Regions from separate parts of the Brevibacillus sp. B_LB10_24 genome, predicted to be linked through region 3. Evidence: riboswitches for the same ligand, from Rfam matches in the RefSeq annotation. Region 3 holds a riboswitch; each other region holds the start of a gene.
The links. Region 3 has a riboswitch for S-adenosylmethionine ahead of metK (methionine adenosyltransferase). Riboswitches for the same ligand answer to the same signal wherever they lie in the genome.
Positions count from the first base shown of each region.

Region 1: linked by a shared signal. The riboswitch ahead of metH (methionine synthase) and the one ahead of metK (methionine adenosyltransferase) in region 3 are both predicted to bind S-adenosylmethionine.
Region 2: linked by a shared signal. The riboswitch ahead of ACI7RC_RS17520 (homocysteine synthase) and the one ahead of metK (methionine adenosyltransferase) in region 3 are both predicted to bind S-adenosylmethionine.
Region 4: linked by a shared signal. The riboswitch ahead of ACI7RC_RS08120 (aminotransferase class I/II-fold pyridoxal phosphate-dependent enzyme) and the one ahead of metK (methionine adenosyltransferase) in region 3 are both predicted to bind S-adenosylmethionine.

Region 1 covers NZ_JBJQOQ010000047.1:27,717-34,871, reverse strand. Annotated here, with positions in the region: gene ACI7RC_RS25835 (deoxyribonuclease IV) at 10-849, shown strand; gene ACI7RC_RS25830 (hypothetical protein) at 911-1,297, shown strand; gene ACI7RC_RS25825 (hypothetical protein) at 1,336-1,818, opposite strand; gene ACI7RC_RS25820 (YjcZ family sporulation protein) at 2,091-2,186, opposite strand; SAM riboswitch class I at 2,366-2,464, shown strand; gene metH (methionine synthase) at 2,546-6,007, shown strand; gene ACI7RC_RS25810 (bifunctional homocysteine S-methyltransferase/methylenetetrahydrofolate reductase) at 6,053-7,155, shown strand, end outside.
Region 2 covers NZ_JBJQOQ010000020.1:30,052-37,206, reverse strand. Annotated here, with positions in the region: gene sipW (signal peptidase I SipW) at 1-43, shown strand, start outside; gene ACI7RC_RS17530 (TasA family protein) at 149-844, shown strand; gene ACI7RC_RS17525 (hypothetical protein) at 934-1,725, shown strand; gene ACI7RC_RS17520 (homocysteine synthase) at 1,783-3,069, opposite strand; SAM riboswitch class I at 3,160-3,268, opposite strand; gene ACI7RC_RS17515 (cytochrome ubiquinol oxidase subunit I) at 3,471-4,808, shown strand; gene ACI7RC_RS17510 (cytochrome d ubiquinol oxidase subunit II) at 4,825-5,832, shown strand; gene ACI7RC_RS17505 (rhodanese-like domain-containing protein) at 5,915-6,226, shown strand; gene ACI7RC_RS17500 (YheC/YheD family endospore coat-associated protein) at 6,406-7,155, shown strand, end outside.
Region 3 covers NZ_JBJQOQ010000002.1:257,182-264,336, forward strand. Annotated here, with positions in the region: gene ACI7RC_RS04010 (S8 family serine peptidase) at 1-1,039, opposite strand, end outside; gene ACI7RC_RS04015 (hypothetical protein) at 1,170-1,559, shown strand; gene ACI7RC_RS04020 (S8 family peptidase) at 1,603-3,624, shown strand; gene ACI7RC_RS04025 (hypothetical protein) at 3,743-4,231, shown strand; SAM riboswitch class I at 4,296-4,396, shown strand; gene metK (methionine adenosyltransferase) at 4,523-5,734, shown strand; gene ACI7RC_RS04035 (sensor histidine kinase) at 6,137-7,155, shown strand, end outside.
Region 4 covers NZ_JBJQOQ010000006.1:97,599-104,753, reverse strand. Annotated here, with positions in the region: gene ACI7RC_RS08130 (cysteine desulfurase-like protein) at 1-542, opposite strand, end outside; gene ACI7RC_RS08125 (M28 family metallopeptidase) at 699-2,864, shown strand; SAM riboswitch class I at 2,953-3,068, shown strand; gene ACI7RC_RS08120 (aminotransferase class I/II-fold pyridoxal phosphate-dependent enzyme) at 3,172-4,335, shown strand; gene ACI7RC_RS08115 (aminotransferase class I/II-fold pyridoxal phosphate-dependent enzyme) at 4,332-5,495, shown strand; gene ACI7RC_RS08110 (helix-turn-helix transcriptional regulator) at 5,785-6,795, shown strand; gene ACI7RC_RS08105 (SDR family NAD(P)-dependent oxidoreductase) at 6,999-7,155, shown strand, end outside.

The sequences.
Region 1 (7,155 bases), on a different contig from region 3:
TGCGCGTACATGAAGATTGGCTGCCACGTCAGCATCAGATCGGGCTATTTGGCCGCAGCAAAGACCGCCCTGGCGCTGGGGGCCCGTTCGTTTCAGTACTTTCCCAAAAATCCGCGCAGCTTGTCCGTCAAGCAGTTTGACCATCGGGATGCTGCAATGTGCCGGGCGTATTGCGAGGAACATCAGCTTCTCTCGATCGCCCACACCCCGTATCCGACGAATTTGTCGGCAGATGCGCCGGAGCTGTATGCGGCAACGGTCCAATCGCTGCTGAACGATCTGGAGATCGCAGATGCCTGCGGATCCGTGGGGATCGTCGTCCACTTCGGCCAGTACAAGGGGGCCAGCACAGATCCGCTCTACGGCTACCAACGGATGATCGGCATGCTAAACGAGGTCCTGGGCAGGTGGGAGGGCCAAGCCCTGGTCCTGCTGGAGAACAACGCGGGGCAGGGTGGGCGGATGGGGACGACCCTGGAAGAGTTGACCGAAGTGCGCAGCCTGCTGGCCCATCCGGAAAAAATCGGCTTTTGCCTCGATACCTGCCATGCCTTTGCCAGCGGCATGTGGACGGGCGGAAATTGGCCGCAAGTGGCTGAGAAAGCGAGGGGCATGGGCTACCTGTCGCATTTGCGGGCCGTGCATCTCAACGATTCCCGCTACCCGTCCGCATCGCGCCGCGACCGCCATGCCAACATCGGGCAAGGCGAGATCGGGGCTGAATCGTTGGTGGAACTTTTGCAAACCCCGGAAGTAGATGAACTTCCCGTCATCCTGGAAACGCCGACTCCCGCATCGGGATCTCACCGGGAAGAGATCGCCTTGGTAAACCGTTTGCTCGATCGCTAGTTCGATCGCTGGTATCTTTGCCCTGCTTCGTGCTAAAGTAAGGTGTGGAGGCGATAGCAAAGTGAAGCGATTGGTAAAAGTGACAATCCGGGATTTTTCCGCGATTGCCGAAAACCTGAATGAACCGGGCGAACTGGCCCTCTATGAGTCGGCGAACGGACGTACATACGAAGCCGAGATTGAGCCGGATGGCTATGCGGTTGTCGACGTGACCGATGAAGATTACATCGAACTGGCTCCCGGCGAATACCAGATCATGATCGAAGAGTGGACGGCGGCAGGAAAGCTGGGTGAGCTCACCCTCGAAACCAAATCCGACCCTGAGAACGACATGAACCTGCTTTACCGCGGGGTGGACGCCGACGGCCGCGAGGTGCAACAAGCCCAGTCGCTGCCCAAGCAGGTAGTATCGCAGCTGGCCAAAACCTGGTTTGGCAGCGGAAAGTAAAAACAGCAGCAGGTATCGCACCTGCTGCTGTTTTCCTTTCAACATGACGGCTTCTTGCGCTGTGCTTCCAGCTCGTCGAACAGTTTTCTGGTCAGGGCCTCCTTGTCTGAGGAGTGCTCCCATTCCGATTTAAAGCGGCGCAGCGATTCCAGCAGAGATTGCTCTTCCTCGGCAACGGCAAATGACTCGAAGTTCTCCTTCGGGTCGAACCACATCAGCCGATCGTCGAGCCCGCTGCGAAGATACGTTTCCTTCCAGTGGTCCGGAAACGAATAAGGCTGCTCGGCGAGGACGATCCCCAGCACGTCGTCTGATTGGAGCGGGAGAAAGTAATCGTACTGGTCTTTGTAACCGCCTTCGGACAAGCGGAGTATCTCCAGCGTATAATGCAGGTAATGCTGTCCAGTTTCTTTGTCTTTGACAATCTGGTACCGTTCAAAATCGTTTTCTTTCAGCTTGTTTACCGTGTCCAGCTTGGCCATAAATGCATCTCTCGGAAAAAATTGGGCATGCTCGTTCATCCGTGTAACCCCTTTGTCATTCATCGTACGGTTTAGCTTCATGGTAGCAAAAAGCGGTGCTGCTGACAAATCGAAAAGGCAGTGAACTCGTTCAGCTTCGCTGAACATCGGGGAATCAGATGGGGACTCTACCCCACCTGATTCAAGGCCCACCTATAGAGGTGGGGGTCTTAACCCAATAAATCGATATCGAATAAACTCGGGGAACTGCAGTCCCAAACAAAAAGAGCCGCGGCAATGACCGGGCTCTTCTGGCATTTGTTTGATACCGATTAGTTGTCTGTGCTTCCCACGATTACGAGTAGAATAAACAGCACCAGCACGACGGCGAAATTTTCGAAAAACCCTCCACAGAACGATGTGCTCATTTCTTGTTCCTCCTCCTTTCGATTATGCTCTAGTGTATACACTTTTGACTAGTTTGTTGTGGGCAGGTATCTTGGTGCCCGGCAAAATGGGCTGATCACCATTCAGCCTGAAGACCGCTCATTGACGAAGCAGCAAGCAAATGCTAATATATAATGAATAAAAAATTGCATGACAAGTACTCTTATCAAGAGAGGTGGAGGGACTGGCCCTGTGAAGCCTCGGCAACCGGTATCTGGTGCCAATTCCAGCAAAGCGCGCTCGCTTTGACAGATAAGAGAGGAGCATAGTCATTTTGTGCGCAATCCTCTTCTTATATGCCGGGAAGAGGTATTTTTATGTCAGAAAGAGGTTATTTACGATGAGCAAACCGAGTTTTCAAGAGCAACTGTGTCGTAAAATTCTCATATTGGACGGCGCGATGGGAACGATGCTGCAGCAGGCAGACCTGACAGCAAAAGACTTTGGCGGCGAGGAGTATGAAGGCTGCAACGAAATCCTCAACCTCACCCGGCCGGATGTGATTCGCTCTATACACGAAAAGTACCTGGAAGCGGGAGCCGACATCATTGAGACCAATACATTCGGGGCGACTACGGTGGTGCTAGCCGAGTACGACCTGCAGGAGAAGGACGAAGAAATCAACATAGAGGCTGCCCGGATCGCCCGTGCTGCGGCGGATGCGGCATCCACTCCCGAGTGGCCGCGCTATGTAGCCGGATCGATGGGTCCGACGACCAAGACGCTGTCACTGACGGGCGGGGTTACGTTTGAAGGGCTGGTAGAGACCTACTACCGCCAGGCCAAGGCCTTAATGATCGGCGGAGTGGATGTGCTGCTCTTGGAGACGTCGCAGGATACGCTGAATGTGAAAGCTGGAGGGATTGGTATCCGCCAGGCCTTTTCCGAGCTGGGACGGGAAGTGCCCGTGATGATCTCAGGCACGATCGAGCCGATGGGCACCACCCTGGCGGGCCAAAATATCGAAGCGTTCTACGTTTCCATCGAACATCTAAAGCCGGTGTCGGTCGGTTTAAACTGCGCGACCGGACCGGAGTTCATGCGCGACCATCTGCGGACCTTGGCCGACCTGTCCGGGTGCGGTGTAAGCTGCTACCCCAATGCCGGCTTGCCGGATGAAAACGGACACTACCATGAATCGCCGCAATCCCTGGCTGCGAAGATGGCCGCTTTTGCCGAAAGAGGATGGCTCAACATCGCCGGAGGCTGCTGTGGAACGACGCCGGAACACATCAAGGCGATGGCGGAGGCGCTCAGCGGCTACGAACCTCGTCCCTTGGAATCCAAGCCGCTTGCCGCGGTGTCGGGGATCGATGTCGTCTACGTGGAGGAGGACAACCGGCCGCTTTTGGTCGGCGAGCGGACAAACGTCATCGGTTCGAAAAAGTTCCGTGATCTGATCGCCGCCGGACAGTATGAGGAAGCGTCCGATGTCGCCCGCGCCCAGGTCAAGCGGGGGGCCCACGTCATCGACGTCTGCCTGGCCGACCCGGACCGGGACGAACTGAAGGATATGGAGAACTTTCTCGGCTATGTGGTGAAAAAGGTAAAAGCTCCGCTGATGATCGACTCGACCGATGCTGAAGTGCTGGAATTGGGGTTGAAATTCTCGCAGGGCAAGGCGATCATCAACTCGATCAACCTGGAGGACGGATTAAAGCGCTTTGAAGAAGTAGTGCCGCTCATCCATCGCTACGGCGCGGCGGTCGTCGTGGGGACGATCGAGGAGTCCGGGATGGCGGTCACTCGCGAACGCAAGCTGGAAGTGGCGAAGCGCTCCTACGATCTCTTGGTCAACCAGTTCGGGGTGAAGCCGCAGGACATCATTTTTGACCCGCTGGTCTTCCCGGTCGGGACAGGGGATGAACAGTACATCGGATCGGCGTTGGAAACCGTCGAGGGAATCCGCCTGATCAAGCAGGAGATGCCGGAGTGCAAGACGATTCTCGGCGTCAGCAACGTCTCGTTTGGTTTGCCGCCGGCAGGTCGGGAAGTGCTGAATGCGGTCTTCCTGTACCATACGACCCTGGCCGGCCTGGATTATGCGATCGTCAATACGGAGAAGCTGGAACGCTACGCTTCGATTCCGCAGGAGGAGCGGGAGCTGGCGGAAGCGCTGCTGTTCAGAACCAATGACGAGACGCTGGCGGCCTTTACGGATTTTTACCGCCAGAAGAAAGTAGTCGTAAAAAAAGAGGCTTCGACGCTGACCCTGGAGGAGCGATTGGCCAATTACGTCGTGGAAGGCTCGAAAGAGGGCCTGATCCCCGACCTGGAGGAAGCGCTGAAGAAATACGCTCCGCTCGATATCATCAACGGGCCGATGATGGCGGGAATGGAAGAGGTCGGAAGGCTGTTTAACGCTAATCAGCTGATCGTCGCGGAAGTCCTCCAAAGTGCCGAAGTCATGAAGGCGGCAGTGGCGTTTCTCGAACCGCTGATGGAGAAGACGGAATCGGCCACCAAAGGAAAGGTCCTGCTCGCTACCGTGAAGGGGGACGTCCATGACATCGGCAAAAATCTGGTTGAAATCATCCTCTCCAACAACGGGTACAACGTGGTGAACTTAGGCATCAAGGTACCGCCGGAACAGTTGATCGCCGCTTGCCGGAGCGAAAAACCGGATATTGTCGGATTGTCGGGCTTGCTTGTCAAGTCGGCGCAGCAGATGGTGGTGACGGCCCAGGACATGCGTTCGGCGGGCATCGATGTGCCGCTGCTGGTGGGGGGAGCTGCGCTGACGCGTAAATTCACCCAAAACCGGATTGCGGCCGAATACGACGGGCTGGTGCTGTATGCCAAGGATGCCATGGACGGTCTCGACCTGGCCAACAAACTGCAGGATCCGTCGGCTGTAGAGGCGATCCGTGAAGAACAGTCAAAAGCCAAGGAAGCAGCTGCGGCGGCTGCCGCAACAAGCGAGCAGGCACCAGCGGGATCAGGCAAATCAGGCGTGAAGCGATCCGCGGTCAGTCGAACCGCCCCGATTTTCGTACCGCAGGATTTGAAAAGGCACGTTTTGCGCGACTATCCGATCAGCCATCTGCAGCCGTATATCAACCTGCGGATGCTGCTCGGTAAGCATCTGGGCGTTCGCGGCAATGTCGACAAGCTGTTGGCTGAAGGAGACGAGAAAACCGTTCAATTATACGGCGTCGTGGAAGAACTGCTGCGCGAAGCGCGTGAGGAAGGCTTGATCCGGGCCCATGGCATGTATCAGTTTTTCCCGGCGCAAGCCGACGGCGACGATATTCTCGTCTACGATCCTGCCGATCAGACCCGGCTGGTGGAACGCTTCACCTTCCCGCGGCAGCCGGAAGAGCCGCATCTCTGCCTGTCCGATTTTCTCCGTCCCGTCGAAAGCGGCGAGATGGATTACGTTGGGTTCCTGGCTGTCACCTGCGGACACAACATTCGCGAACAGTCGACCAAGTGGAAGGAGAGCGGCGATTACCTGCGGTCACACGCGCTGCAGTCGGTCGCCCTGGAGACGGCAGAAGCCTTTGCCGAGCGGGTTCACCAGTTGATGCGGGACGTCTGGGGCTTCCCTGACCCGGCAGAAATGACGATGGCTGAGCGCCTTGGGGCGCGGTATCAAGGAATCCGCGTTTCGTTTGGCTACCCGGCCTGCCCGAGTTTGGAAGATCAGGAGAAGCTGTTCCGTTTGCTGCGTCCGGAAGATGTCGGCATTCATTTGACAGAGGGCTTTATGATGGAACCGGAAGCATCCGTATCGGCCATGGTGTTCGCTCACCCTGAAGCTCGTTACTTTAACGCCGGACCGTCCGTCTTTGAGGTGTGAGTATAAGGAAGTACGGAAACGAAGAAGTGAGAGAAGGGACGTATTATGGGGAGTAAACGAGATTTAAAGGGGTATCTGACCGAACATCTGCTGATCGGAGACGGCGCGATGGCTACCCAGCTTTACCAGCTGGGTGTGCCGATCCGCACCAGCTATGAAGAGCTTTGTTTGTCCAATCCCAAGCTGGTGAAAGATGTACACAGCGCCTACTACGAGGCGGGTGCACGGCTGCTGGAGACCAATACCTTCGGGGCCAATCGCGACAGCCTCTCCCGCTACGGCCTGGAAAACCGGGTGGCCCGGATCAATCGGGCGGCGGTGCAAATCGCCAGGGAGGCAGCTGGGGATGACGCCTTTGTCGTCGGAAGCATAGGCTCGATCATCGCCGGGCGGGTGCGGATGCCGCAGATGGAAGGCTTTCGCGACTTGTTTGAAGAACAGGCGATCGCTCTGCTCCACGAAGGGGTGGACGGGATATTGCTGGAGACCTTCCTCGACCTGGAGGAGCTGCTGCTGGCCCTGGAAGTCATCCGCCCGCTGACGAACGTGCCGATCCTAGCGCAGCTGGCGACGATGGAAGTGGGGCGTACGAGAGATGGCTATACGCTCGGCGAGGCCTTCCGCCAGCTTCAGCAGGCAGGAGCAGATACCGTCGGACTGAACTGCCGGTTAGGTCCGGCCGAGATCATCCGCTCGTTTGAAAGCTGTGTCGTACCGGATGGCGTACTGCTCTCCGCCTTTCCCAATGCGGGACGGCTCGGAATGGCGGACGGCTCCTACGCGTTCAAGTCGACGCCGGAGTACTTTGCGGAAAGCGCGGCTCGCCTGCGCGAGCTCGGCGTTCGCTTGATCGGGGGATGCTGCGGCACCACTCCGGCCCACGTCCGGGCGATCACCGAGGCACTGGCCGATCTGCCGCCGCTGCCGCGGGTCAATCCGCAGGCAGGGCAGAACGAACGGCAAGCAGCGGCGCTCTACAGCGTCAAGCAGAGACAGCTGCCGACGATCGTGGAGCAGGTAAAAGAGCGGCATACGATCATCGTGGAGTTTGACCCGCCCAAGGATCTGGACGCAGACCAATTTCTCCACGGCTGCTGCGAACTGCACAATGCGGGAGCCGATGCGATCACCTTGGCGGACAACTCATT
Region 2 (7,155 bases), on a different contig from region 3:
GTCCCGCTGGGAACAGGAAAAATCATTAACAAAAAATTCGTAATAACCAATCTATTTGATCACTTCTCTGCCATTATCATCTGATTTTGAAGGGAAGTTCAAAAAATAAACAAACCCCAAAAGAGGGAAAATAAGGAGGATGTCACACATGAGCATTAAAACAAAATTAACCTTGGCCATGGCCACTATGGCTGTCGGCGCAACCGCTGCACTGGGAGGTACATTTGCTTACTTCAGTTCAGACTCGACCTCTCATAACGAGTTTACGAATGGCACTGTTGTACTGAGACCGGGTACCGCCTACCTCGAAAGATTTACAATTAACAACTTCAAGCCTGGTGACCTGCTGAATGCGACTTTCGTAAACCAGGAGCCCGCCTGGTCGCTCAACAACCACGGAACGCTTCCGTTCAATGTGTTGATGGAAGTGACATCTAACGAATCGGATGGAAAGGGTTTTGACGAACACCTGATCTTTACGGAACTGAAGTTTAACGGCCAAGACTTAATCGCTGGCCTAAACGGTGGAACTGAGATCAGCCTAAAAGATCTGGCAGAGAAAACAGCCTCCAAATCACATCAAATCAAAGATGCGGAGGGGAACGTTACTACTACGCTGGATGGATATATGATCGGCAATATCCCTGTCAGCAGCACCCGGAATGTGACATATAAGATCGTGTTCCGCGACAACGGTGAAGACCAAAACTACTTGCAAGGAGCCCAGGCACCTTTCGACGTGAAATTCACCGCCGTGCAAGAAGACGGCACGTTGTATAACAAAGACAACCTGTCGAACGGCACCCCCGGCAGCGGTGGCGGCAACTGGGAGCCGACTAACTAAAAAAAGAAGAGTATAGGGGCGGAGGGATTTTCCTCCGCCTTCCTGTCAATGCTGGATGAAAGGCACATCCGGAATGCGAGGGAGAAGTCATGAAATGGGATGGTTTGCTGATCGCTATTTGTTTATGTTGTATGGCAGCCGTTTATTTGCCATTCGGGGAGACAAGCGCGACACCTGCGGAATACCGGATAGACATTTCAACGAATCCGGGGAACGGCTTTTTAAGCGTAAAGGATCTAAAACCCGGGGACAGTGTAAAGTCAACCATTCATGTGAACAACGACAGCAATACGGAATTTGCCTATACGGTAACCGCTAACTGGGAAAATGGTTCAAAGGCGCTTTATAACCTGTTGCAGTTGACGATAGCTGATCAGTCCGGCATACGTTATCAAGGATTATTGACAGATTTGAAACAGCTGCCAATTGGTGAAATTGACGTGTTTAAAAGCGATTCACTCGTTTTCACTGCCACACTTCCTGCCGAGATGGGAAATGAATATCAAGGGCTAATGACAAAGGCAGCGTTGGTTTTTCAGGCTGAACCATTATTGCCGAAAGAGAACCTGTTCTTGCCGCCGTTTGGAAACGATCAGTTTAGTCACCAACAGGGTTCGACCACACCAATTTCTTTTTCTGTGAACGGAACCAACATCATGTTAAAGGTAACAGGACCTGCGGAGGGAGAACAGACGCAAACATATCTCTTTCAGTTAAACGATGGAACGCTGAAAAAGGAAGGGAATTACTACAAGGCAGAATTTAGCGGTTCATATCCGGCGGGAGAGTATGCAGCGGTCATCTATGATGGGGACAGGGTTCTGGGTAAAAAAACTTTTCGAGTGGCGGCAAAGGGGAGCCGCTCGAACACAGGAAAGTGAAAACAGTCCGTTTAACCATTGTCGGTTAGACGGACTGTTTTTACGAGTAAGCGTTCTTTACCTTACTGCCGTCTTCAAAGCCTGATCCAGATCAGCCAGGATGTCCTCAATCGCCTCTGTGCCGATCGACAAGCGGATCATCTCGGGCAATACTCCGGATTGGCGCTGTTCTTCTTCCGTGAGCTGTTGATGGGTAGTGCTGGCCGGATGGATGATTAGCGACTTGGAATCACCGACGTTGGCCAGGTGGGAGAACAGCTTGACAGATTCGATCAGCTTGCTGCCCTGGGCAACTCCGCCCTTGATCCCGAACGTCAGGATGGCTCCTTGTCCTTTCGGCAGGTATTTCCTCGCCAGTTGATGCTGTGAGTCTGTCTCCAGACCAGGGTAATTCACCCAGCTGACCAGCGGGTGGTCGGAGAGGAACTTGGCTACCGCCAGCGCGTTTTGGCTGTGCCGCTCCATCCGCAGGTGCAGGGTTTCCAGACCTTGCAGGAACAGGAAGGAGTTGAACGGCGAAAGCGTTGCGCCAATGTCGCGCTGAAGCTGGACGCGGGCTTTGATGATGTAGGCCAGATTGCCGACTGCTTCCGTATAGACGACGCCGTGATAGCTTGGGTCGGGAGTGGTCAAGCCGGGAAACTTTCCGTTATTCCAATCAAACTTGCCGGAGTCGACGATGATGCCTCCGATGGATGTGCCGTGTCCGCCGATAAACTTTGTCGTGGAATGGACGACGATGTCAGCGCCGTGTTCAAATGGCCGGCAGAGGATCGGAGAAGCAAATGTGTTGTCGACGATCAGCGGGATTCCGTGCTCGTGGGCGATCTTGGCGATGGCTTCCAGATCAGCGACGTCGATCCGGGGGTTGCCGATCGTTTCGCAGAACAGGGCTTTGGTTTTCTCGTTGATCTTGGCCCGGAAGTTCTCAGGGTTGGATTGATCGACAAAGTGGAATTTTACCCCCATCTTCGGCAGCGTGTGGGCAAACAGGTTGTAAGTTCCGCCGTATAAGCTGCTGGATGAAACGATCTCGTCGCCTGCCCCGGCGATGTTGAGGATCGAAAACGTGATGGCAGCCTGGCCGGAAGCGGTAGCCAGCGCTCCCACGCCCCCTTCGAGCAGGGCGACACGCTTTTCAAACACATCTTGTGTCGGATTCATGATGCGTGTGTAGATGTTGCCAAACTCTTTTAAAGCGAACAGGTTGGCGGCATGCTCCGCATCGCGAAATACGTATGATGAGGTCTGATAGATAGGGACAGCCAGCGAACCGGTAGTAGGATCGGCCTCTTGTCCGCCGTGCAGGGCGATAGTTTCCAATTTCCACTCTTGATCAGCCATTTTGCATCTCTCCTGTTTTCACTATTTTTAAAGGAAGAAGAAAAGCCTTCTTCTGAGGGGAAGAAGGCTCGTTACACAATTGTGTCACCGGTTTCATCTCTCAGAATCAGCAGATTCTGCAGGAATTAGCACCTTGCACATTATCTGTGCCGGTTGCCGGGTTTCATCGGGCCAGTCCCTCCACCTCTCTTGATGAGGATATGTAGTTGTTTCTCGTATTGTAAAAGATAGAAGAGATAATTGTCAACCAGTTTCGAAAACTTTTTCGCAGACGAACGGTGTTGCAAATCTGTAATGAATTCGCCGTCCGTTGTTCACAACCTCTTCCATTCGCTGCCACATTTTGGCGTAAAGTAATAGTAAGGGCAACAATGATCTGCCTGCGGAAGGGAGAGACAGATATGGAACTGGATAATACCATGCTCGCCCGTATCCTGACGTCGTTAACACTGGGCTTTCACATCATCTTTGCTGCTTTAGGGGTGGGCATTCCCGTCGCCATCTCGATTGCGGAATGGATTGGCATCCGCAAGAAAAATCCGCTTTACCTGGTCATGGCCAAGCGTTGGCTGAGAGGCTTTACCGTCACCGTGGCGGTCGGAGTCGTGACAGGTACCTGCATCGGGCTGCAGCTCAGCTTGTTGTGGCCAAGCTTTATGAAGATAGCAGGCGAGGCGATTTCCCTGCCGTTGTTTTTAGAGACATTTGCCTTCTTTTTTGAAGCGATTTTTTTAGGGATTTATCTCTACACCTGGGATCGGTTTAAGAACCCGTACGTACACTGGCTCTTCTCTATCCCGGTGATCATCGGTTCTACGGCGTCCGCCTTTTTCATCATGACGGTAAACGCCTTTATGAATGCACCGCAAGGCTTTACGCTGGCCGACGGGAAGATCGTCGACATCCAGCCGCTCGTCGCGATGTTTAACCCGGCGACGCCTTCGAAAGCGGGGCACATGATTCTGTCCGCCTACGCCGCGTCCGCCTTTGCCTTGGCAGCCATTGCCGCCTATTCGTTGCTCAAAAGGGGGAGAGATCACGAGTACTACCGCAAATCGCTTCATTTTACGGTGGTGCTGGCCTTGATCTTCTCTGTCGGAACAGCGGTCTGGGGTGATATCGCCGGGAAGTACCTGGCCAAACACCAGCCGGAAAAACTGGCGGCAGCCGAATGGCATTTTGAAACCAAGCCGAATGCTGAGCTGATCTTTGGCGGTATGCTGGATAAAGAGACGAATGAAGTGAAGTATGCGATCAAGCTTCCCTATGCGCTGAGCATTCTGGCAACAGGGAATCCGACAGGGGAAGTGAAGGGGCTGAATGAAATTCCCGAGGAGTTGAGACCCCCGCTGTTTATTCACTACCTGTTTGATGGAATGGTGGCGATTGGCGGTTACCTGGTCATCGTCCCTCTGCTGTACATCTTTCTGCGCTGGAGAAAGAAGCCAAGCGCCGTTTCGCGGCCGATGCTGTGGGCGATTCTGCTTGGGGCACCGCTCTCTTTTCTGGCGATTGAGCTCGGCTGGATCTTTTCCGAAATCGGCCGGCAGCCGTGGATCCTGTACGGCTATATGAAGACACAGCACGCCGCGACGACAGCGGACAACGTCGGCGAGATGCTGGTCCTGTTCGGCTGCTTGTACCTCTTCTTAGGGATTGTCTGTACATTAGTCTTGCGGAGAATGTTTAAAAAGAACCCGGTCGAACACGACCTGGCCAGAGCACAAGAGAGGAATTGAAAGGAGGAGAAGCAACATGCTGGAAATGCTGGGAATTACCGTGCTGTGGACCTTTTTGTACGGCTATATCATCGTCGCGTCCATCGATTTTGGCGCCGGCTTCTTCTCCTTTTACAGCAAAATGCGCCGGCAGGATCACCTCATCAATGGGGTGATCGAACGCTATCTGTCGCCCGTATGGGAAGTGACCAATGTCTTTTTGATCTTTTTCGTGGTCGGCTTGATCGGTTTTTTTCCTGATACCGCCTACTACTACGGTACGGCACTCCTGGTGCCGGGGAGCATCGCGCTCGTCCTGATTTCGCTGCGCGGATCGTTTTACGCCTTTGCCCACTATGGAGCGCGGGAGAACACGGTGTACCAGTTTGTCTACGGCGTGACAGGGCTGTTGATTCCCGCCTCGCTGGCAACGATATTGACGATCTCTGAAGGCGGGTTTATTTCGGTCGAGGGGGAGCGCATCACCCTGCTGATGGATAAACTGCTGGCCAGTCCTTATTCCTGGGCGGTCGTGATTCTGGCGCTGGTCAGCGTGTTGTTTATCAGCGCCAGCTTCCTGACCTGCTACGCCGATAAAGCCAGGGATGCCGCCGCGGCGAAGCTGCTCAGGTCGTTTGCGATCGGTTGGAGCCTGCCGACCATTTTTGCCAGCTTTCTCGTCTTTTTCTCGATCAGAACGCATAACCCGGAGCACTTTGACAACATGCTGGACATGAGCTGGATGTTTTTGCTGTCGCTCGGCTGCTTTCTGATTGCGCTGGCGCTGCTTTTGAAAAAGCGGTATTACGGGTGGGCGTTTGTGTTTGTCATGCTGCAGTTCGCCTTCGCCTTCTTCGGCTACGGCGCTTCCCATCTGCCTTACCTGTTGTACCCGTACATTACGATCTCGGACAGCGTCACCAGTCCGCAGATGGGATTGGCGCTGGTGATCGGGTTTGTCGCCGGTTTGTGTCTGCTGGTTCCGTCCTTGATTCTGCTAATGCGCCTGTTCCTGTTTGACTCCAAGTACGTGCAAGGAAAGTAAAGGCCCATTGGCGCGCGGCTGAAGGTTTATGTTAAGATAAATGCATGGAAACAGCTACGCAGCGTACAGGAGGGCGAAAACGGTGGAAACCGAGGTTAAAGAGATTCTCCCTGAGGAATTGATCAAGCGGCTGGAGCAAGGGGAAAAAATTCAGGTCATCGACGTTCGCGAGCAGCATGAATGGGACGATGGACACATTCCCCAAGCGATTCACATACCGCTCGGGACCCTTCCCGAAAAACTGCCGGCGCTTGATAAGGAGACGCCGATCGTGATGGTCTGCCGCAGCGGCGCACGCAGCTGGCGGGCGACGGAATTCGCACAGTATTACGGCTACAAGGTAGAAAACATGGCTGGCGGCATGCTGGCGTGGCCGGGTGAAGTGATCTCATAAGGGGAAAAACAGCGAGGGGCAAATGCCTCAAGCTGTTTTTTTGTGTGTTCCAATGAATTGGCGGGTCTTTGTAGGCGGGATCTATGGATATCTGCGGATATCTCCTGTTGGTTGGCTACGCTTTCCATGGCGGCGAATAGTTTGAGGATAGCCACCATTTTTTAGAGCGGGTGATCAAGATGGGGAACATGCTTGGGATTATGACGCATCGCGTAACGAAGCCGGAGCGGTTTGAACCCTTCTTTCACGTAGCAGCGCAGGAGGGGTTTGGTGGGATTATTGTCTTTACGCCGCATGACGCGGATCTGCAGAAGGAAACGATAGCAGGCTGGATCCGCGACAAGGGCCGCTGGAAGAGGAAAGATGTGCCGTTTCCTCTCATTTCCCATGACGTGGGATACTATCGCAAGCCGGAAACGATTCAAAAAGTAAAAGCTTTAAAGCGTCAAGAAAAGATGCCATTTATTGGATATGGGCTGGGCAGCAAGTGGAGCATTCACAAGGCGCTGCTCAACATTCCCGTGTTGCAGCCCCATTTGCCTGAGACTGTGCGATATCGGGAAAAAACGGATGTGGTCAACATGCTCAAAAAGCACGAAACAGTCATGCTGAAGCCGCTCAACGGGCTAGGCGGAGAGGGAATCTATCGGCTGAGCAGCGGGGGAGACGGATACCTATTGGAGGGGGGCGGGGAGCCGATGCGCCGCTGCACCCGACGAGCGATCGGTAAGGCGCTCCATGCCATATGCCGCAATGGAAAGTACATCGTTCAACAGTGGCTGGACATTCGCAGCCAGGAAGGGCGTGTCTACGATATTCGCTCGTTGATGCAGAAAGGCCGGCAGGGAGAGTGGCAGCTTATGGGTTTCTGCGTACGAGAAGGCGGGGCCGGAAAATTTACATCTAATCTCTCTGGCGGGGGAAGCGCT
Region 3 (7,155 bases):
TGCCGCTCATCGTCTCGTAGCCGCCGGGAGTCACCTGATCGGGAACGGTGCTGAGGATCTGCATACCGGGTGCGACAACGTCCAGCATGTTTCCGTAATTGGAAAAGCCGGCCGGCTGGTCATTGGCATCGCTCGCCCCCACGGCAAGCGTCTCGGGGTAAGCAGCGGGGTACTCGACGGCTGCGGCTTGGTTGCCTGCGGCTGCCACAACGATGACATCATGGTCTTTGGCGTAGCGAATCGCTTCTCTCTCCGCGCGGGAAGGCTGGTCGTCCCCCAGGCTGAGATTAATCACATCCGCTCCCATCTCAACGGCGTCGTAAATGGCTTGAATTTCGTTGGCCACTGTGCCGACTCCATCCTTGTCCAGCACTTTTAATGGGAGGATCATGACGTCTGTTTTCCCGGCCAGTCCGGCAATCCCGATGCCGTTGTCCGTCCGGGCTGCGATGATGCCGGCGACGTGCGTGCCATGTCCGTTTTCGTCGAGCGGAAGTTTACTTTGGCTGACATAGTCTTTTCCCTCCAGTATCCGGCCGGCCAGATCTGGATGGGATGGATCTATGCCGGTGTCAATGACGGCCACGACGACACTCTTGCGGGTAGGCTGCAGCAGACTCCATGCTTCCGGAACGTGCATCGCAGCCAGCGACCACTGCTTGGGGTAGTAAGGGTCGTTGGGAATAGCGATGCGATTCGACTCGGAGATGTAGATCTTTTTATTGGGCTCGACGAAGTCAACATCGGGATGAGCAGTCAGTTGCTGCATCATTTGCTCCGCTTCCTGGGTAGACCCTGTTCGCAGCAGGCTAATGTGCGGCGCGATTGCCGTTTCCTTGGCTGAAACGATGGCAGCGGAAGAGCGTTTTGCCTTCTGCGGTTCTTTCCAGACGACGATCAATTCCCGGTCAGGATCAAGGGCTGACGCGACTGACCGGGAAGAGTCAAGGGTTTGGCCAAATGCTGACTGACAGAATAGCGATGCGAGCAAAAAGAGTATGACAATGGCTGTCAGTCTGCGGATATGGGATCGGGGCATAAGGGTTGTCCCTCCTAATATGTAGTAGAAAGTATGGCAGATTCATTCTAACAGATCCATTTGCCTATTAATAGGCGATAGATTTATGATAGACTTGATGGAGGCTATATGGAAAAGGAAGGATGTTATGGTGCCTCGAATTCGATTGCTGACTGCATGTTTTGCTGTCATGCTGATATTGGCCGGCTTGGCAGGGAATGCAGGAGCGGCTGCGGCAGAAGACGGGTTTTACCTGGGCGGCGAGGACCCGGTATACATAACCGCCGACGATTGTATTGATCACCTGGACCAGGTTTTGGCGATGATCAATGAACGCGATTTATCGGAGGTCTACTTTGTCCAGGCTGGTCTGATGGCTAATTTCATCGAGATTCTCGACGCAGGGGGTCTGGGTCAGGCGCTTTACCCGGTACGTCTGGACAGTCTGCAGCCGCGTTATGTTCGTTTTGCGGATGGGAGCACCTTGATCATAGACGGCCGCTCGACACAAGAGCCGCCGGAGGTGGATTTCATCCGATGAATACCTCTTTTCCCGGCAAAGGGAAGGAAGGACGCGTTAACTTATGAATAAGTATTTGGCTGTACAACAACGGATGGCAGCTTTGTTGATTGGCATCTGCATACTTGCCTCGGGACAGACCGTCGCATGGGCCGCTGTTGAGCCGAATGATCCGTATTACAGTAATCAATCTTATCTGACCCAGATCGGCGCCAATAACGCCTGGAGCACGGTCAAGGGAAATACCGACATCAAGATAGCCGTACTGGATTCTGGCGTAGATACGAACCATCCCGATCTGGCTCCCAACCTGTTGCCGGGAGTGAATCTGGAGAAACCGGAGCGTCAGATGCAGGACGATTACGGCCACGGCACACAGGTGATAGGCATCTTGGCGGCCAAGGGAAACAACAAGATCGGTGTCACTGGCGTAATGTGGGATGCCCATGTGATTCCGATAAAGGTTCTGGATAAAAATGGAAGGTCTGATGTGAAGCTGTTGGCCAAAGGGATCGATCAGGCCGTTGCGATGGGGGCAAAGGTCGTCTTGATGTCGGTGAGCAACCTGTATCATTCTCCATTGCTCGAGCAAGCGGTCAAAAACGCGGAAGCAAAAGGGGTGGTATTGGTAGCCGCCGCTGGCAATGAAGGCAGCCGCGTTGGATATCCGGCTGCTTATCCGACAGTGATCGCAGTAGGGGCAGTGGACCGAAAAAACAACCTTTTGCCGCAGTCCAATATCGGTCCGGAGATCAATATTGTAGCGCCCGGATCCAATATCTACACGACGAGGGTCGGCGGTAAATACGGTTCGATCAGCGGCACCTCGGCGGCAGCTCCGCAGGTGGCCGCCGCCGCCGCTTTGGTGCTTGCCAGGAACCCGAAGATGACGCCGCTCGAGGTAAGGCAACTGCTCTATTACACTGCCACCGATCTCGGTCCAAAGGGCTGGGACAAGCAGTACGGGTATGGCCTGTTAAATGTCGGGCGTGCCGTGAAGACAAAATTGCCCGCTGACATTAACGGGCCGAACAACACCCAGGCCACCGCGACTGCGTTTCCCATCGAATCCCAGGTGCGAGGGGAGCTCAGTTCCAATAATCCGATTAGATGGTTTTACACGGACATCCCCTATGATGGCAAATTGGTTTTTACGACAAAAGTAACGCCAAGCTCCGGATCGGCTATTGCAGCAACTTTTTATCGCAATGGCGATTCACCCGTTACTTACTATGTAGGCGGAGGCAAGACCCTGACCGTGCCGGTGAAGTCCGGCAAGCTCTACTTTAAATTGGAACGGGGGAGCGGGGCCGGAACTTACTCATACGTATTCGAAAGCAAATTCATGATCAATCCGGACAAGTATGAGCCAAACGACGATCAACAAACGGCACGGCCGCTGCCGCCCGGCAACCACATCACAATCGTGGGGAATTTTGACAAACCGGGGGATTATGATTGGTTTTCCTATTACGTACGCGAACAAGGGAAGCTAAATATCACGGTTTCTGTCGATACCAAACGAATCGATCCCGTCGTCTACGTAGTCAAGCAAGGAAGGCCCGATCAAAAGTTTGACAATGGTACCGCCGCCGACCCGACGGAGCGGATCAGTATGGAGGTTTCACCTGGCAAATACTATTTTCGCGTGAGTGACTATTGGAACAATGCTGTGAACGGCGAATACATATTCGACCTCTCCTACTTGCCGGAACGGCGGGATTACAACGAACCGAACGACACGCCGCAGTTGGCGACCAAACTGGGCAGCGGCACCTTGATGACCGGGACGCTTCCGTCGAAAAACGATCAGGATTGGTTCCAATTTGAAGTGGCCAAAGATTCACTGGTGACGATTGACGCGCCGCAGGTCCCGGTAACCTGGGGACTGCACATGGTGCTGTACGATGAGAAGCTGAAGACGATCATATCGGTCCCGGATGTGGCGGAACAGGCCGCCAAGGGGGGGCATATCACCCAGCTCAAATTGGCCAAGGGTACTTACTATATCCTTCTGACCAGCACCAATCCATTTAAATACGATACCTACCGATTGACAGTCGACCGCGAGCCGATAGGCAAATGACCCGGTCATGCTTCAGGCAGTGCTTTTTCTGACAGGAAGAGGTTTGAAATACAGATAAGCGGGACGCCGTTTGGAAGGGGCGTTCGAAACGGAAACACCTTTAGGGAGGAGATCAGCAATGAAAAACGTACGTACCAGTTTAACAGCGGGAATTCTCATCGGCGGGATGATTTTTGCCAGCCAGGCCTGGGCGGATGTAGCCGGGGCCCCTGGCTCGGCAGACGATCCTGTCGTGACGAAGAGCTATGTCGATCAGAAAATCCGCGAAGCGCTCGGCGGAGCTGCACCTGTCGGTGGTGGGGAGACCAACAGCGGGGGAACGGCAGCCACAGGTTTACAAGTAGTGGAACTGCCGCCTGGCAAGATCCTGTACGGCTTTGAAGGAACGGAATTCATCGTTCGAACCGGAGATGTTCTTTCGGTAGCAGGGGTAAACGGAGACGGACTTACAGATATTACCGCGGGTGCCGATTTGCGGGCGGGGGATCCGGTCGAGCGCAATCACTTGCTTTTGATCGCCCGTTCCGATTCGCGAGGGCTGCAGATTGTCCCGGGATCTAAAGTGAAAACCTACGTGATCGTCCGCGGCAAATACGAATTAAAATAACAGCCAGGCACTTATGGATTGACACGTATGAGAAAAATGTTTATTCTATTAGGCGAAAGGGATACTCTTATCCAGAGTAGGTGGAGGGACTGGCCCGATGAAACCCGGCAACCGTCATGCGCGGTGCTAACCAGCAGAGTGGTTACCCATTCTGGCCGATAAGAGGTTAGGGAACGCAAACAAAGAGCACCTTTTCCTCCATATACGGGAAAAGGTTTATTTTTTGTCGTGATAGAAACCCGACTCGGCTACCAAAACTATATCTGTATGGAGACAAAAGGAGGAAGGCTCATGGCATTGCAAAAAGGTCGTCGCCTGTTTACGTCGGAATCCGTTACAGAAGGACATCCGGACAAGATTTGTGACCAGATTTCCGACTCTGTATTGGACGCGATTCTGGCAAAGGATCCGAACGCACGCGTAGCGTGTGAAACTTCTGTTACAACAGGTCTTGTATTAGTAGCTGGGGAGATTACTACAAATACGTATGTGGATATCCAAAGGCTTGTTCGCGATACAATCCGGGAGATCGGCTACGATCGTGCAAAATTTGGCTTTGACGCGGATACGTGCGGCGTGATTACGGCGATCGGCGAACAGTCTGCCGATATTGCCCTCGGTGTCGATCAGGCACTGGAAGCGCGCGAAGGCAGCATGACTGATGAGGAGATCGAAGCGATTGGCGCAGGTGACCAGGGCTTGATGTTTGGTTTTGCCTGCAACGAAACACCGGAATTGATGCCGCTTCCGATCAGCATGGCTCACCAACTGGCTCGTCGTCTGACAGAGGTTCGCAAAAATGGCACGCTGTCTTATCTGCGACCGGACGGGAAGACACAAGTGACGGTTGAGTACGATGGGGATAAACCGGTTCGTATCGACACGATCGTCATCTCTACTCAGCATGCACCAGATGTAAGCTTGGAGCAAATCAAGAAGGATCTGACCGAACAGGTAATCAAGCCGGTAGTGCCTGCTGACCTGCTCGATCAGGAGACGAAGTACTTCATCAATCCAACCGGCCGTTTTGTCATCGGCGGCCCACAAGGCGATGCCGGCTTGACTGGCCGCAAGATCATCGTCGATACCTACGGCGGGTATGCCCGTCACGGCGGCGGCGCTTTTTCCGGGAAGGATCCGACCAAGGTGGACCGTTCTGGCGCCTACGCAGCTCGTTATGTCGCGAAAAACATCGTAGCTGCCGGTCTCGCGGAAAAATGCGAAGTGCAGGTCGCCTATGCGATCGGGGTAGCACAGCCCGTATCCATCAGTGTTGATACTTTTGGAACAGGGAAAATCTCCGAAGAGGAACTGGTGAAGCTGATCCGTAAGCATTTCGATCTACGTCCTGCCGGTATCATTAAGCAGTTGGACCTACGCCGTCCTATCTACAAGCAGACAGCTGCATACGGACATTTTGGCCGCAACGACCTGAATGTGCCGTGGGAGCGTACAGACAAAGCAGATGCACTGAAACAGGATGCTGCTGGTCTGGCCATATAATAATCTGTATCCACAAGAGGAAACGCCTGGCAAAAGCCGGGCGTTATTTTTGTTATATGGGGAAAATCCCCTTGGCATATGGAAAATCCATCCTGCGATGGATGCCAATGTATTAAAGGGTTTCTCAGGTTTATGTCGAAAAAGTAACGGTAATCATCTATGCCATTTTCCTTGATTCTGCGATTTTATGTTACCATTAGTTATACGAGTTATTTTTTGTTACCAGAGAAAAGCAAAAAACTATACAATTTCTGCACAATTTTTGCAACCTTTTTCCCCTGTTTTACCGTCTAAAATACCGTAGGCAAAATGATCTAGTATTTTTGATCGACAGGTGTGCACAGAGCAGTTTAAACTTCCCCGAAAACTGGGTATAGAAAGCATTGTAAGATGAGGTAACCAATGGATATAGACATCAGCCTCCTGGATGGAGTCATTAAAAAAACAATTCAAACGGTTGAGTCAAGCCAAGAGCAGATCTTTGAGATTGCGGAAAGCGCCCGGCGAGAGAGGAGCGCCGTTCAAAACGAGATCGCAGAGGTACGCCAACAAGTGTACGCTGTCGTCGATCTGGTCGATACTCTTGACCTGAAATACCGCAAGTCCCGTGCCATGCTGGCGATGGTGAGCCGTAATTTTCACAGTTATACCGAAGAGCACATTCACCAGGTCTATAAAGAAACCAATGATCTGCAGGTCGAATTGTCACTTGGTCGGGAGAGGGAAGCGACTCTGCGCCAGCGCCGCGATGAATTGGAGCGGCGGCTGCAAAATCTCGAAGCGACCATCGCCAAAGCTGAACAGTTAATGACACAGATTGGCGTTGTCTTGGGTTACCTAACCGGCGATTTTAGCAAGGTAGGGGAAGCGCTGGAAACAGCAAAACAGCATCAACAAATGGGGCTTCAGATCATTCAGGCGCAGGAGGAAGAACGAAAGCGGGTGGCCCGCGAGATTCACGATGGCCCGGCCCAATCGATGGCCAACGTAGCCTTGAGGATGGACATAGCCGAGAAGATGTTAAAAAATGAACAAATCCAACAGGCTTTAGGGGAACTTCAAGAGTTGAAAGAGATGGTGCGACTCAGCTTGGCAGATGTCCGCCGGATCATTTTTGACTTGCGCCCGATGGCGCTGGACGATCTGGGATTGATTCCGACATTGCAAAAGTACGTACAGACCTTCGAGGAACGGACCGGTACCACCGCCGAGCTCGTGATATTCGGGCGGGAACAGGACATCGACGATGCCTTTAAAACGCCGTTGTTCCGCCTCGTCCAGGAATGCCTCAACAACGTGGCCAAACACGCAAAGGCAAAGGTCGTCCATGTAAAACTGGAACTGCAGCACGATAACGTATCGCTTGTCGTAAAAGACGACGGAGTCGGATTTGATGTAGTCGAGCGCCGCAATCAGTCTTT
Region 4 (7,155 bases), on a different contig from region 3:
CCGACGGCATTGGAGGCGAGGCCCACCGCGACCAGACGGGTGTTCGGCGTGATGATCGAATCCAGTTCATCCAGATCAAGCGTCAGCCGCTCTGGATCCACTTTCAGCCAGCGGACAGTCATGTTCCGGTCCGCAGCGACCGCCAGCCACGGATCGACGTTCCCGCGGTGGTCCAACTCGGTCACGACGAGCTCGTCGCCTGCTCTCCAATCCCGGCCCAGCGCCCGGGCAATGGCGAATGTAAGCGTCGTCATATTGGCCCCGAACGCGACTTCCTGGGGCCTCGCGCCAAACAGATCGGCGACGGCTTCCCGCGCTTCGGCGATGATCGCCTCGGTCTCGCGGCTGGTGGGGAAGGAGCCGTGCAGATTGGCTCCGCCGTTTGCCATATAGGATGCAATCTCTTCAATCGCGGATTTAACCGTCTGTGAGCCGCCCGGTCCGTCGAAATAAGCCACCGGCTTGCCGTTATACGTGCGGTTCAGGGCGGGAAACTGCTCCCGGACTTCTTGAATGGGGAAAGAATGTGCCAGTTTTGTCATGTTTGGTTTCTCCTTTCGTTCATCGCTCACTTGATGAACTTTCTACCTATTCCTATTCTCTTTTTAGGCTGATAATCCTTGTGAATATTCTAACCCTTCTGAAATAAGTCACTGATAATGAACATATATATACCATCAAAAACAGGAGGGATCGAATTGAAACACGGGTTACAGTCGCCAGCATTTTGTAAGGGCTTTCCTGACGAAAGAAAAACGCGAAGAAAATGGAGGGGGGCATCGGCAATCATCAGTGCGCTGATGGCCTCTGCGCTCATCCTGTCCCCTTCGATGCCGTCTTTCGCGGCGGCATCTGCAGAGGTTACAGGCTTTTCCAAAGACAGGGCGGATTGGCAGCGCGAGTTTGAGCAGACTTTCGCGGACAAGGTGAGCGCGGATTCGGTCGGGGCTTTTTCAAAAGGGCTCAGCCAGCGCCCGCAAATGGTAGGAACGGCCGGCAATGCCGCGGCGCTGGAGTACGCCGTCGGCCAATTGCAAAAAGCGGGACTCAAGCCGGAAGTGAAGACGTACGACGTTTACATGTCAATCCCGAAAAAGATCGCCGTAGCGGAAACATATCCCGAAAAACGCGACCTGCAGGTAATGGAGAATCGCCCTCCAGGAACACCTTACGCAAATGAGGCCGTTCCGGGCTACAATGCTTACTCGCCTGCGGGCACCGTGGAAGCCGAACTCGTCTACGCCAACTACGGAAGGCCGGAGGATTTCGCCGAGCTTGAGCGCCAGGGTGTATCGGTTGCGGGAAAAATCGTGATTACGCGATACGGGCAAAACTTCCGTGGGGTCAAGCCGGAACAAGCGGCCAAACGCGGCGCGATCGGCATGTTGATTTACAGCGACCCTGCTGATGACGGTTACATAAAGGGAGCTGTCTATCCGGACGGGCCATGGAGACCGGACGATGCGATCCAGCGCGGCAGCATCCTGTACATTTTCGACTACCCGGGCGACCCGTTGACGCCGGGTGAGCCGTCTACACCGGACACCAAGCGGATCGACCCGTCCGAGGCCTCATCCTTGCCGACCATTCCCACAACGCCGCTATCGTATGGAGAGGCGCGCAAGCTGCTCGAATCGATGCAAGGAGACGAGGCTCCAGCGGCATGGCAGGGTGGACTGCCCTTCACCTATAAGCTGGGACCTGGTCCGACAAAAGTCCGGATCTCCCTGGACATCGATTATCAGCGCGTCCCGGTAAACGACATAGTCGTCCGGATTCCCGGGGCGAAGTATCCTGATCAAACCGTGTTGATCGGAGCCCACCGCGACACTTGGGTATACGGATCGACTGACAACACGTCTGGCTGGAGCACGACGATGGAGATTGCTCGCGTTTTGGGCGAGATGTATCAGAGTGGCTGGAGGCCTGACCGGACAATTGTTCTGGCAGGATGGGACGGGGAAGAATACGGCCTGTTAGGTTCCACCGAGTGGGTGGAGGAGCATCGCGCAGAACTTGCCGAAAATGCCGTCGCCTATATCAACATGGACAGCATCGGCGGCCAGTTTTTCGGGGCTTCGGCAGTACCTTCGCTAAAGCAGCTTGTGTACGAGGTAACCAAGGAAGTGACCGAGCCAAGAAGCGATATGAGCATTTTTGACGACTGGTATATCAGATCAGGACGCAAAGCCCCGACCCTTGGAGATTTGGGAAGCGGCTCGGACTATACCCCCTTTATTCAACATGTAGGTGTGCCCTCGCTCGATATGGGATTCGGTTCGTCAGGGGGCCTTTATCACAGTGCCTATGACAATGTGGATGCTTTGACCCGTTTTGCGGATCCAGGCTATGAGCACCATAAGGCGGGCGCTCAACTGATCGGGATTACCGCCTTGCGCCTGGCAAATGCCGACGTGCTGCCGTTCAGCTATTCCGACTATGCGGTAGATGTGATGAGCCGGCTGGAGAGTCTCGCCAAGGAAGGCACACTGGGTGTCGATCTGGCTCCCGCCATCGCCCAGGCCAAAGAGTGGCAGTCGGCAGCGGCGGCCCTGGAACAGAGAGCCCGGCAATTGCTGTCCGATGGCGTCAGCGAGGCTGACCGCAAAGAGCTGGAGAAGATCAATGAGGCCATGCTGAAGCAAGAGCGCGATCTGATTCGAGAGGAAGGATTGACTGGCCGTCCCTGGTACAAACACCAGATCTGGGCTCCCGGCCGGACGACAGGTTACGCAGCACAGCCTTTGCCCGCTTTGGCGGAAGCCTTGCAAGCCGGCGATAAAGCGGCTATGCAAAAGGCGGCAGACCAATTAAAAGAGGTTCTGGCAAAAGCTGCGAACACCGCCCGCTCGGCAAAAGAATGAGAAGACGGAAATACCTCTGTTCCAAAAGAGTATTGACAAAGTGCAGAAAGATTCGCTAGTATTGAAATACTTAAACTGAATAGCAAACTTCTTATCAAGAGAGGCGGAGGGACTGGCCCGATGATGCCCGGCAACCAATCACCCAACAGTGGGGAGATACGGTGCCAATTCCTGCAGAGCGTAAAAAGCTCTGAGAGATGAGAAGGATTTGCTTACGGCAACGTATCCAAAGCCTTCTTCGCTCTGACGAAAGAAGGTTTTTTTCATTGGGAGAGACGGGGTCAAATAACAGGAGGGACATACGGAGATGAACATGGAAACCAGACTGGTTCAAATCGGAGTAGGCAGGGAGGAGACGACAGGGGCGATCAGCTATCCCGTATTCAACGCGACGGCTTACCGGCACCCGGCGCCGGGGGAGAGCACCGGCTTTGACTATACGCGGACGGCAAATCCGACGCGCACTGTCCTGGAAGAAGCCGCTGCCGATCTGGAAGGAGGAGACGCCGGGTTCGCCTGCGCTTCCGGGATGGCGGCGATCCAGACGCTGATGGGGCTGTTTTCCCAAGGGGAACACCTCGTCGTCTCGCTTGATTTGTACGGAGGTACATATCGCTTGTTCGAACAAATTCTCACCCGCTTCGGAGTTTCCTTCACCTATGCCGACATGCGGGATATCGAACAGGTGAGACTGGCGATCCGCCCTGAGACGAAAGCCGTTTTTGTCGAGACTCCGACCAATCCGCTGATGCAGGTGGCCGACCTGGCCGCGATCGCCCGGGTGGCGAAGGAGCATCAGCTGCTCACCATCGTGGACAACACGTTTATGACTCCGTATTTTCAGCGCCCGTTGGAACTGGGGGCGGATGTGATCGTCCACAGCGCCACCAAGTACCTGGGCGGACACAATGACGTACTGGCAGGGCTGATCGTTACAAAAGGGCAGGAATTGTCGGAAAAGGTCCGGTTCCTGCACAACTCGATAGGCGCCGTGTTGGGACCCCAGGACTGCTGGCTGCTGATCCGCGGGTTAAAGACACTGGCTTTGCGGATGGAACGGCATCAGGCGAACGCCCTGTCGGTTGCCCGGTTTCTGCAGAACCACCCGGGCATCAGCGAAGTGTTTTATCCGGGGCTGCCTGATCACCCCAGCTATGAGGTGCAGCTGCGGCAGGCGAGCGGTTTTAGCGGCATGGTCTCATTTCGCGTCAAGCACGCGGCACAGGTACCTGAGTTTTTGCGCAGTTTGAAGCTGATCTCGTTTGCGGAAAGCCTGGGCGGAGTGGAGTCGCTCTGTACCTACCCGGCAACCCAGACGCACGCCGATATCCCCGAAGAGGTCCGTGAAAAAGTGGGTGTCTGCGACCGGCTGCTGCGGTTGTCGGTAGGGATTGAGCATCCGGATGACCTGACGGAGGACCTGGCGCAGGCGCTGGAGGCTTCGATTGTGAAAGGGGGAGTTCGGGCATGAATTTTGCGACAAGACTGCTGCACGGAACCAATGCGATCGATCAGGAGACTGGGGCATCCAGCATCCCGATTTACCAGGCGTCCACATTCCACCAGACCGACATCGACCAGATGGGCAGGTATGATTACGGGCGCTCCGGCAACCCGACCCGGCAGGCGCTTGAAGAGGCCATCGCCCACCTGGAAGGCGGCGCCAGGGGCTTCGCCTTCGCGTCAGGCATGGCTGCGATCTCCAGTGTCTTCCTGCTGTTTTCTGCGGGGGATCACCTGCTGGTCGCGGAAGACGTCTACGGCGGAACGTACCGCATATTGTCCCGCGTCTTGTCCCGGCTCGGCATCGAGGTGAGCTTCGTCGATACGACAGATCCCGAACGGGTGGCCGCGGGGATCAGGCCCAATACGCGTGCGCTCTACCTGGAGACGCCCTCCAATCCGACGTTAAAAGTGACCGACCTGGCGCTAATGACTGAGCTGGCCCGGCAGCACGGACTGCTGACGATCGTCGACAACACGTTCCTCACCCCGTATTACCAGCGCCCGCTGGAATTGGGGGCGGATATCGTCATCCACAGTGCGACCAAGTTTCTCGGCGGCCACAGTGACGTCGTCGCGGGACTGGCGGTGACCAGGGACGAAGAGTTGGGGGAGCAGCTTTACGCGATTCAAAACGGATTCGGAGCCATTCTCGGCGTACAGGACTGCTGGCTGGTCATGCGCGGCCTCAAGACGCTGAAGACCCGGCTTGACGCCAGCACCCAAAGCGCGGGAAAACTGGCAGTGTGGCTGGACCGGCATCCCGTAGTAGAGCGGGTCTACTACACCGGGCTGCCCGATCATCCCGGGCACGAGCTGCAGTCCCGGCAGGCTTCAGGGCACGGCGCCGTCCTCTCCTTTGACGTAGGCAGCCGGCAAAACGCCAAAGCGCTGTTTGACGCCGCCCGGCTGCCGCTGGTCGCCGTCAGCTTGGGTGCGGTCGAGAGCATTCTCTCCTATCCGGCGCTGATGTCCCACGCAGCCATGCCGCATGAGGAACGGCTCCACCGCGGCATCACCGACGGTCTGATTCGCCTCTCGGTAGGGCTGGAGGATACCGACGACCTGATCGCGGATTTGCAGCAGGCGCTTGACACTTGTGCCCACCCCGCCGCAGCCAAGCGCTGATTGCAAAGGAGCTTTGCCTCGCCGCAGCGGGATCCGATCTGAGGTGCGAATTAGATAACGGACAAAAAAGACGTAAGAGCTGAACACAGTTCTTGCGTCTTTTTCGTACCGAATTCAATGCAGATATGGGGATCACGAACATAGAAAAGTCAGGTTCTTCTCCGTCAGTCAACGGGGCGGCGCGGCTTCATGTCCTTAAGCCGGATACTTTCATGAAGATAAGAACATTCTTATGTATACTTAATCATAACCGAAACGAATAGTAAGAGCTAAAGGAGAGCCATACGTAATGAAAGCTGACCATATAAAATTCCCGCCGGGATTTTGGGCGGGATTACAACAAGTAGGGATTGCCCCACACGATGTAGCTCGCAAAGCGGGGCTGCCGCTCACCATTATTACAGAACAAGCTGCAGTTACCGCCGCTCAATATTTCAGAATCTGGCAGGCATACTCCGATCTCGTTGGTGACACTGCCATCGGAATCATCAATCTTGTAACCGTCTTTGAAACGGCACAATACCCACCGACCGTCTTAGCGACCTACCATGCTCGTGACTATCGTGACGCCCTTAACCGAATGGCCCGGTACAAACAACTGTGCCCTCCGGAAAGCTTGCGTATAACCGAGGAGGGCGAATGCTGTACAATTGAATTGGAATGGATGCACGGCGAGCAACCCGGACCGCCCGTGCTGGTTGGAACCACGCTGGCCTTTCTTCTAGAGCTTGGGCGACGGGGAACAGGCCAGCCTTTAACTGCACGTTCCGTGGAATTTTCTCACTCAATGGGCGACCTTGGTGCCCTTGAAGCTTACTTCGGGTGCCCGATCCTAATAGGTGGGACCGATAACCGATTGACGCTGCATCGAAGTGATCTGGACCGCCCCTTTCTTTCGTATAACAAAGAGTTGCTAGAGATCCTGACTCCCGCATTGGACCAATCATTGGATGAACAGCGCAGCCGTTCCATCTCCGAGATGGTCAAGTGGATCTTGAAGCGCAGCCTATCCGGAGGGCGCCTTGACATTCGGGCTGTGGCGAGCGAGCTCTCCATGAGCGATCGAACCTTGCAGCGTCGCCTTACTGACGAAGGTACAACTTTCAAGCAGCTGTTGACAGAGGCTCGGCATGAACAGGCACGAGAATACTTGGCAGACCCTAAGCTCGATATAAAAGAAGTGGCTTTCTTAATTGGATATGAAGACCAGAACTCGTTTTACCGCGCCTTTCGCCTTTGGGAAGGCGTTACTCCTTCAAATTGGCGTTCCGAATATAGAGGGGCAAACCCGCCGTCATAGAATCCCCAACCTAACCGTTCTGCGCAGGGCCAGCATTTTCCGGGTTTCATGATTTGGCGGGCTAAACAAGAAATTTGGCGTTGTACGCTAGTTACGCAAGCGATCCAGACGAAGTAATATAATCTCTATCCGATAGCACAAGGATGTTCCAAGAATAACTTCTAATCAGCTTGCCGTGCATGACAACAAAGGAGGCATATGCTATGGATATGGGATTAAGGAACAAAACAGCTTTAGTAACCGGATCGACGAAAGGTATAGGGAAAGCAATTGCCATCGAACTTGCCAGAGAAGGTGTCAACGTCCTCATTAATGGACGGAATCATGCAGAGGTAGAACGAACCGTAAATGAACTGAAGT